Hahella chejuensis KCTC 2396: one gene and its partner. The main gene of each other region encodes a partner of the protein of the gene in region 2 in a complex. Links are inferred from orthologs where the notes say so. Each region holds a gene or a part of one and is shown on either strand. Other genes may lie near its edges.

What was found. Proteins that work in one complex are often made in the same cells at the same time.
Region 1: the proteins of uvrB (region 2) and uvrD are in contact, whole or in part, in a crystal structure (PDB 7EGT), measured with the Thermus thermophilus proteins. The link is inferred for Hahella chejuensis KCTC 2396 from one-to-one orthologs. Residues at the interface, in WP_096411307.1 of Thermus thermophilus: Glu23, Leu25, Arg26, Asp27, Gly28, Glu29, Arg30, Phe31, Arg55, Glu326, Asp327, Phe328, Glu379, Ser382, Gln383, His398, Gly400, Arg401; in WP_096412145.1 of Thermus thermophilus: His654, Arg656, Phe657, Gln666, Asp668, Glu669, Lys680, Arg681, Leu682, Ser683, Lys685, Tyr686, Ala687.

What each region holds. Positions count from the first base shown.
Region 1 is NC_007645.1:734,693-737,647, reverse strand. It holds uvrD (DNA helicase II), read right to left. Parts: upstream 2,584-2,955; coding sequence 418-2,583; downstream 1-417. Other genes in the region: HCH_RS03355 (TRAP transporter substrate-binding protein), read right to left, coding at 1-200. UniProt on the Escherichia coli protein: A helicase with DNA-dependent ATPase activity. Unwinds DNA duplexes with 3'-5' polarity. Translocates on single-stranded DNA with 3'-5' polarity. Initiates unwinding more efficiently from a nicked substrate than double-stranded DNA.
Region 2 is NC_007645.1:5,107,743-5,111,720, reverse strand. The notes cover bases 434-3,350. They hold uvrB (excinuclease ABC subunit UvrB), read left to right. Parts: upstream 434-844; coding sequence 845-2,857; downstream 2,858-3,350. Other genes in these bases: rmuC (DNA recombination protein RmuC), read left to right, coding at 2,869-3,350; HCH_RS22335 (pyridoxal phosphate-dependent aminotransferase), read right to left, coding at 434-711. Also shown: more of HCH_RS22335, read right to left, coding at 1-433; more of rmuC, read left to right, coding at 3,351-3,978. UniProt on the Escherichia coli protein: The UvrABC repair system catalyzes the recognition and processing of DNA lesions. A damage recognition complex composed of 2 UvrA and 2 UvrB subunits scans DNA for abnormalities.

The DNA.
Region 1 (2,955 bases), 4.4 Mb from region 2 along the record:
ACTTCTTTAGCGAAACGCTCTGGGGCTTCGCCCAGACCAGGGAAGTTTTTCGGCCAGGAAGTCACCAACTTCCATTGAATGGTTTGCTTGGGCGCCTGCTGGGCAACCGGGGCCGCCGCTTCCTTCTCGGCGGAGCATCCGCCCAGAAGCATTCCCAACATGCCTGCGCCCATCAGGGAAAACAGATAGCGTCTTTTCATTCGATTGCGTTTCCTTTGTCTTTATTCTTATGTGATCTCGGCGCCTTGCGCAGCCAAGCATCCAGCGCCAGCCGCCAGGCCATCTAAAAAGGCGGATAAAACCTGCTTAGATGAGCCGACGAAAAGGCTGCGTTCCGCAGTATAACTCGATTATCCGGCAAAAGGACACTGGCGAAGCGCACGCAAAATCTAACGGATCAGTTAACAGCCAGGCCGATCAAATCGCTTCCAGTTTGGCGTATGAAAGCACCAGCCACTTACTGCCCTGATCGTCGAAGTTCACCTGAATCCGGGAATGCGGACCACTGCCTTCATAGTTCAGCACAACGCCTTCACCAAACTTTTCATGTCGCACCCGCTGCCCAAGAGAAATACCTGACTGTTGCGCAGACTCGCCAATCGCGCCATGCGCAGGCCCACGATCCCAAAACATAGGTTTGCTCACGACGGAGCGTAAGCGCACTTCACGCAATAGCTCATTGGGGATTTCGCGGACAAAACGAGAAATGGAGTGATATTTATCCTGGCCATACAAACGGCGACTTTCTGCAAAAGTAAGCACCAACTTCTCCATGGCGCGAGTAATGCCGACGTAGCACAACCGGCGTTCTTCCTCCAAACGTCCCGCCTCTTCCAAAGCCATCGAATGAGGAAACAGCTCTTCCTCCATGCCTGTCAGAAACACCAGGGGAAACTCCAAACCTTTGGCGGAGTGCAATGTCATCAGTTGCACCGCATCCTGATCCACCTCCGCCTGACGCTCGCCTGCGTCCAGCGCCGCCTGGGTCAGGAACTCCGCCAAGGGCGATTCATTGTCGAGTGTTTCGTACTCGGCAACCGCATTCACCAGTTCCAGCAGGTTTTCCTTGCGCGCTTCCGCCTTATCTCCCTTTTCATTGGCGTGATGCTCCAATATGCCGCTGACTTCCAGCATATGCTTGGTGAGATCCTGCAAACTGTTCTCTTTCGCAAATTCGCGCAGATTTTCGACTATTTCAATAAAATGCTTCAGCCCAGCTCCCGCTTTGCCTTTGATTAAGCCTGCGCTGACCGCCGCCACAGAAGTCCGCCATAACGACCCTCTGCGCTCGCGCGCTGCGTCGCGCAAGGTTTCCAACGACTTGGCGCCAACGCCGCGAGACGGAATGTTGACCACCCGCTCAAAGGCGGCGTCATCATCCGCGAAATGGGCCAGGCGCAAATACGCCACTGCGTTTTTAACCTCCAGACGATCATAGAAGCGTAAACCGCCATATATCCGATATGGCACGCCGTGGCGGATCAACGCTTCTTCCAATACCCGCGACTGCACGTTGGACCGGTACAACAGCGCCACTTCCGAACGCGACCGCCCCTGATTCACCCATGACTGCACGGATTCGACAATATAGTTGGCTTCATCCTGCTCGTTAAACGCAGCGTACACGTCAATCGCTTCGCCTTCGCCCTGATCCGTCCATAGCTGTTTGCCCAGACGACTGGGGTTGTGGGCAATGACGTGGTTGGCGGCCCGCAGAATGGTCTGCGTTGACCGGTAGTTCTGCTCAAGGCGCACCAGCGCCGCTTCGCCGAAGTCATTCTGGAAACGCTGAATATTCTCAATCTTGGCGCCGCGCCAGCCGTAGATGGACTGGTCGTCGTCTCCGACCACGGTCATGGGAACGCGGTCCCCCGCCAACACGCGCAGCCACGCATATTGAATGGTGTTGGTATCCTGAAACTCGTCAACCAGAATATGCTGGAAGCGCTGCTGATAGTGCCGCAACAGATCCGGCTTTTGCAGCCAGAGTTCATGAGAGCGCAGCAATAACTCGCCAAAGTCCACCAACCCGCTCTGCCGACAATATTCGTCGTAGCGCTGGTATATCTTGTTCATGGTCTGCCGCCAGGCGTCGCTACCCGGTTCAATATTATCCGGTCGCAGCCCTTCGTCTTTCTGGCTGTTGATAAAATACTGCGCCTGGCGCGCAGGCCACTTGGACTCATCCAGTCCCAATTCGCGAATCACTCGCTTCAGCATGCGCTGCTGGTCATCTGAGTCGATCACCTGGAAGTTTTCCGGCAAACCGGCTTCTCGCCAGTGCGCGCGCAGCAGTCTGTGCGCCAGGCTGTGAAAGGTTCCCAGCCACATTCCACGCGTCGGTATATGCAACAGCGACTCCACCCGCTCACGCATTTCCCGCGCCGCCTTGTTGGTGAACGTCACCGCCATTATTGCGTGAGCGCCAATACGCTCGACTTGAATCAACCATGCCATGCGGTGCACAAGAACGCGGGTTTTGCCGCTGCCGGCGCCGGCCAGCACCAGCAGGTTGCGAGCGCTGGCGGTAACCGCCTCACGTTGAGCATCGTTAAGCGGGTCCAAAACCGCCGTTACGTCCATTGCTGAGACTTACCTCTCTTTGTTTGAAGGGCTTTGTTGTTAACGGCTTTCCGCGAAAGACACGCCAGGAAATTAAACCGCAGACTCATCTCCGATTTTATTCGAAGTGCTTGTGCGCGAGTTCACTATCGGGTTAAATGGGACAACGAACAAAAAATAACAAAATGTTACATACAATAAGCACACTGAACCGCCAACCGGAGTCGCCGCCTTGCACATTTGCGGCGATTAATACTGGATAATTTTACAGCCCATTACAACATTGCATCGCTGCTTTCCAGGTTCGCCGACCGTCAAAAGCAGATATGACGGGTTTGTTTGTGCGGCGGGATTCCAGTGAAATCGGACAATTATACTAACATGCACCCCGGG
Region 2 (3,978 bases):
GCCATTCAGAACAAAAGTGCGATCATAAAGGTCTGGGCAAACACTCAAGATATTGACGAAGTCCTCGCCAGTCCACAGCGTATGCTCGTACATGTCGTCAGTCGCCACCATCACAGAGGGATGCTTGCGCAGCACCTCGCCCAGCGCAGCCAGCTCATCTTTACTGTACGCCATACCGGTTGGGTTAGACGGGCTGTTCAATACAACCAGCTTGGTTTTGCTGGTGATAGCGGCGTCTAGTTGCTCTGCGGTGATTTTAAAGCGCGTCGCTTCGCTGGTTTCAATGATGACGGGTTTGCCGTCAGCGACGATCACCATATCAGGATAGGACACCCAATAAGGCGCAGGGATAATAACCTCATCGCCTTCGTTCAGCAGCGCCAACGCCAGATTGAAAAAGCTTTGCTTGCCCCCGCTGGAGACCAGAATCTGGTTGGCTTCGTAATTCAGATTATTATCGCGTTGGAATTTGCTGATAATCGCGTTCTTTAGTGCAGGGGTTCCATCGACTGCGGTATATTTGGTCTGGCCTGCGTTAATCGCGGCGATAGCTGCGTCCTTGATATGCTGGGGGGTGTCAAAATCAGGTTCTCCGGCGCCTAAACCAATAATATCTTTCCCGGCGGCTTTAAGTTCCGCCGCGCGGTTGGTGACAGCCAGAGTGGGAGAGGGTTTGATTGCTTGAACACGGCGTGAGAGATCGATTTCCAACGGAGTAATTCCTCGATTTTGGTGGTTAAGCTTGGTAAGTTGGCCAATGGCTTGAATGAAGGCGAACGGCGCGCCCAATCAATGGCCAAACGGTATAATTCTACAATGTCGTCGATTCATACGTAAGTGAGTAATGCAAAAGTTTCAGCTTAAAGCGAATTATCAACCGGCGGGCGATCAGCCTGGCGCCATCGCCGGGTTAGTGGATGGACTGCGCGACGGCCTGCTGCATCAGACATTGCTGGGGGTTACCGGTTCAGGGAAAACGTTCACCATGGCCAACGTGATTGCGGAAATGCAGCGCCCCGCTATGGTGATGGCTCACAACAAAACCCTGGCGGCGCAGCTGTACGGAGAGTTCAAAGAGTTTTTCCCTGATAACGCAGTGGAATACTTTGTTTCCTACTACGATTACTATCAGCCGGAAGCCTATGTACCGTCTTCCGACACCTATATCGAAAAAGATTCCTCCATTAACGACCACATTGAGCAAATGCGTCTGTCGGCGACCAAAGCGCTGATGGAGCGTAAAGATGTGGTGATCGTCGCCACTGTCTCTGCGATCTATGGTTTGGGCGATCCGCAGTCCTACAAAAAGATGATGTTGCATCTGGATCGGGGCGACAAGGTTGATCAGCGTTCTCTGCTGCGCCGTTTGGCTGAATTGCAATACACCCGTAATGACTTGGAGTTACACCGTGCTAACTACCGGGTGAGAGGCGACGTTATTGATGTATTTCCTGCGGAATCTGAGTCAGATGCGCTGCGCATCGAGCTGTTTGACGACGAAATCGAATCGCTGTCCTGGTTTGATCCTTTAACCGGTGAGGTTTACCGGCGCGTACCGCGGGCGACGATCTATCCGAAAACTCACTACGCCACGCCGCGTCAGGTCATACTGGATGCGACGGAACAGATAAAGACGGAGCTGCAGGAGCGTTTGCAGCAGTTTCGCGGCTCCAGCAAATTGCTGGAGGCTCAGCGGTTGGAAGAGCGCACCAGATATGATCTGGAGATGATGTACGAGCTGGGCTATTGCAACGGCATCGAGAATTACTCTCGGTATCTCTCTGGTCGTCAGGCGGGAGAACCACCGCCTACTTTATTTGACTACCTGCCTTCTGATGCGCTGCTGTTTATTGACGAGTCTCACGTAACGATTCCACAGATCGGCGCCATGTATCGCGGGGACCGTTCCCGTAAGGAAACATTGGTGTCTTACGGGTTCCGATTGCCGTCCGCGTTGGATAATCGTCCTTTACGCTTTGACGAGTGGGAGCGTCTGGCGCCACAGATGATTTTTGTGTCGGCGACGCCCGGAAACTACGAGGCGGACCATCAAGGACAAGTAGTGGAGCAGGTGGTGCGTCCCACAGGTCTGGTTGATCCGGACATTGAGGTGCTGCCGGCGTCTACTCAGGTTGATGATCTGTTAGGGCAGATCCATGATCGGGTGGAGCGTAACGAGCGGGTGCTGGTGACCACTTTGACCAAGAGAATGGCGGAAGATCTGACGGACTTCCTGTTGGACAAAGGCGTTCGTGTGCGTTACCTGCACTCTGATGTGGAGACCGTAGAGCGGGTTGAAATCATTCGAGATTTGCGTCTGGGCGAGTTTGACGTACTGGTGGGCATCAACCTGCTGCGTGAAGGTTTGGACATGCCGGAAGTTTCCCTGGTCGCCATTTTGGACGCGGACAAAGAAGGTTTCCTGCGTTCGGATCGTTCACTGATCCAGACTATCGGCCGGGCGGCGCGGAACGTACGCGGCAAAGCGATCCTGTATGCGGATAAAATCACCGGCTCCATGCAGCGAGCGATGGATGAAACCGAGCGGCGGCGTAATAAACAGATCAGCTATAACGAAGAACACGGCGTCATTCCGCGCGGCCTGGACAAAAAAGTCGCCGACATTATGGAAGGTGCGCGAGTGCCGGGCTCCAAGAAAGGCGCCTCGCAGCGCAGGGTGGCGGAAACGGCCTCTTCCTATAATGTGGAAGCTGAAGCGAGAACCCCGCAAGAATACGCGAAGATGCTGCAGAAGCTGGAAACCGCTATGTACGAAGCCGCCCGCAATCTGGAATTTGAAAAAGCGGCGCAGTTGCGAGATCAATTAAAAGAACTGAAAGAAAAAGGCCTGCAATAAAAGAAGAAGTAATGGCGTTATTACAACTATATTGGCCCTACCTGGCGGCGGGGGGGATAGGGCTTGCCGTCGCGCTTCTGGCGCTAATAGGAATGATGAGGCAGCGTCGCCAGCGTAGAGACCTTGAGCTGCGCAACGCCCAGATAATCGAAAAGCTGCTGGCTCGTGAGGAGGAAGTGGCGCGCCTTCAGGAAGCGTGCGCTGAGAAAACGCAGCGATGTGAGTCTATGCAGCGGGAAGTGGGCGTGCTGCAGCAAAGTAACGCTGCCGTGAGGGCGCGAATGGAGTCAATCCATGAGCGCTATGTCCAAGTGGAGGCGGCGGCCAAAGACAAAGACGCAAACTTGTCTGAGTTAACGCAGGCGCTCAGCGCTGCTCAGAGCGAGCTGGCGTCTTTGAAAACCGCCGCAGCAAAAGAACAGTTGCATCACCAGGAGAAACTGAAGTTGTTGGAAGCCTCGCGTGAGGCGCTGACGCAAGAGTTTCAACTGCTCGCCAATCGCATCTTCGAAAGTAGTACACAGAAACTGTCCGAATTTAGTCAGAATAATCTGAAGACTATTCTCGACCCCTTAAATACGCAGCTGAATGACTTTCGCAAGAAAGTTGAGGACGTCTACGACAAGGAAGCGCAGCAGCGTTTCTCGTTGTCTGCGGAAATTAAGAAGCTCCAGACGCTGAACGAGCGTATCAGTGACGACGCTATCAAGCTGACCAATGCGCTGAAAGGCGACAACAAGGCCGCTGGAACCTGGGGCGAAGTCATACTGGAGCGCATTCTGGAACGTTCGGGGTTGGTGAAGGGGCGCGAGTACGAGGTGCAGAGCGCGCAAAGAAATGAAGCTGGGCGCCGTATACAACCAGATGTGATTATTCGCCTTCCAGAAAACAAAAATGTCGTTGTTGACTCGAAAGTCAGTCTTGTGGCCTACGAGCAGTATCATAACGCCAGCGACGACAGCGCGCGGATTGATTACCTGAAGCAGCATGTGTTGTCGGTGCGACAGCATATAAAGGGGCTGAGCGGGAAACGATATCAAGACGCGTTAGGGCTGAATTCACTGGACTTTGTACTGTTGTTTATTCCTATTGAGGGGGCCTTTGCGGCTGCGGTGCAGGGA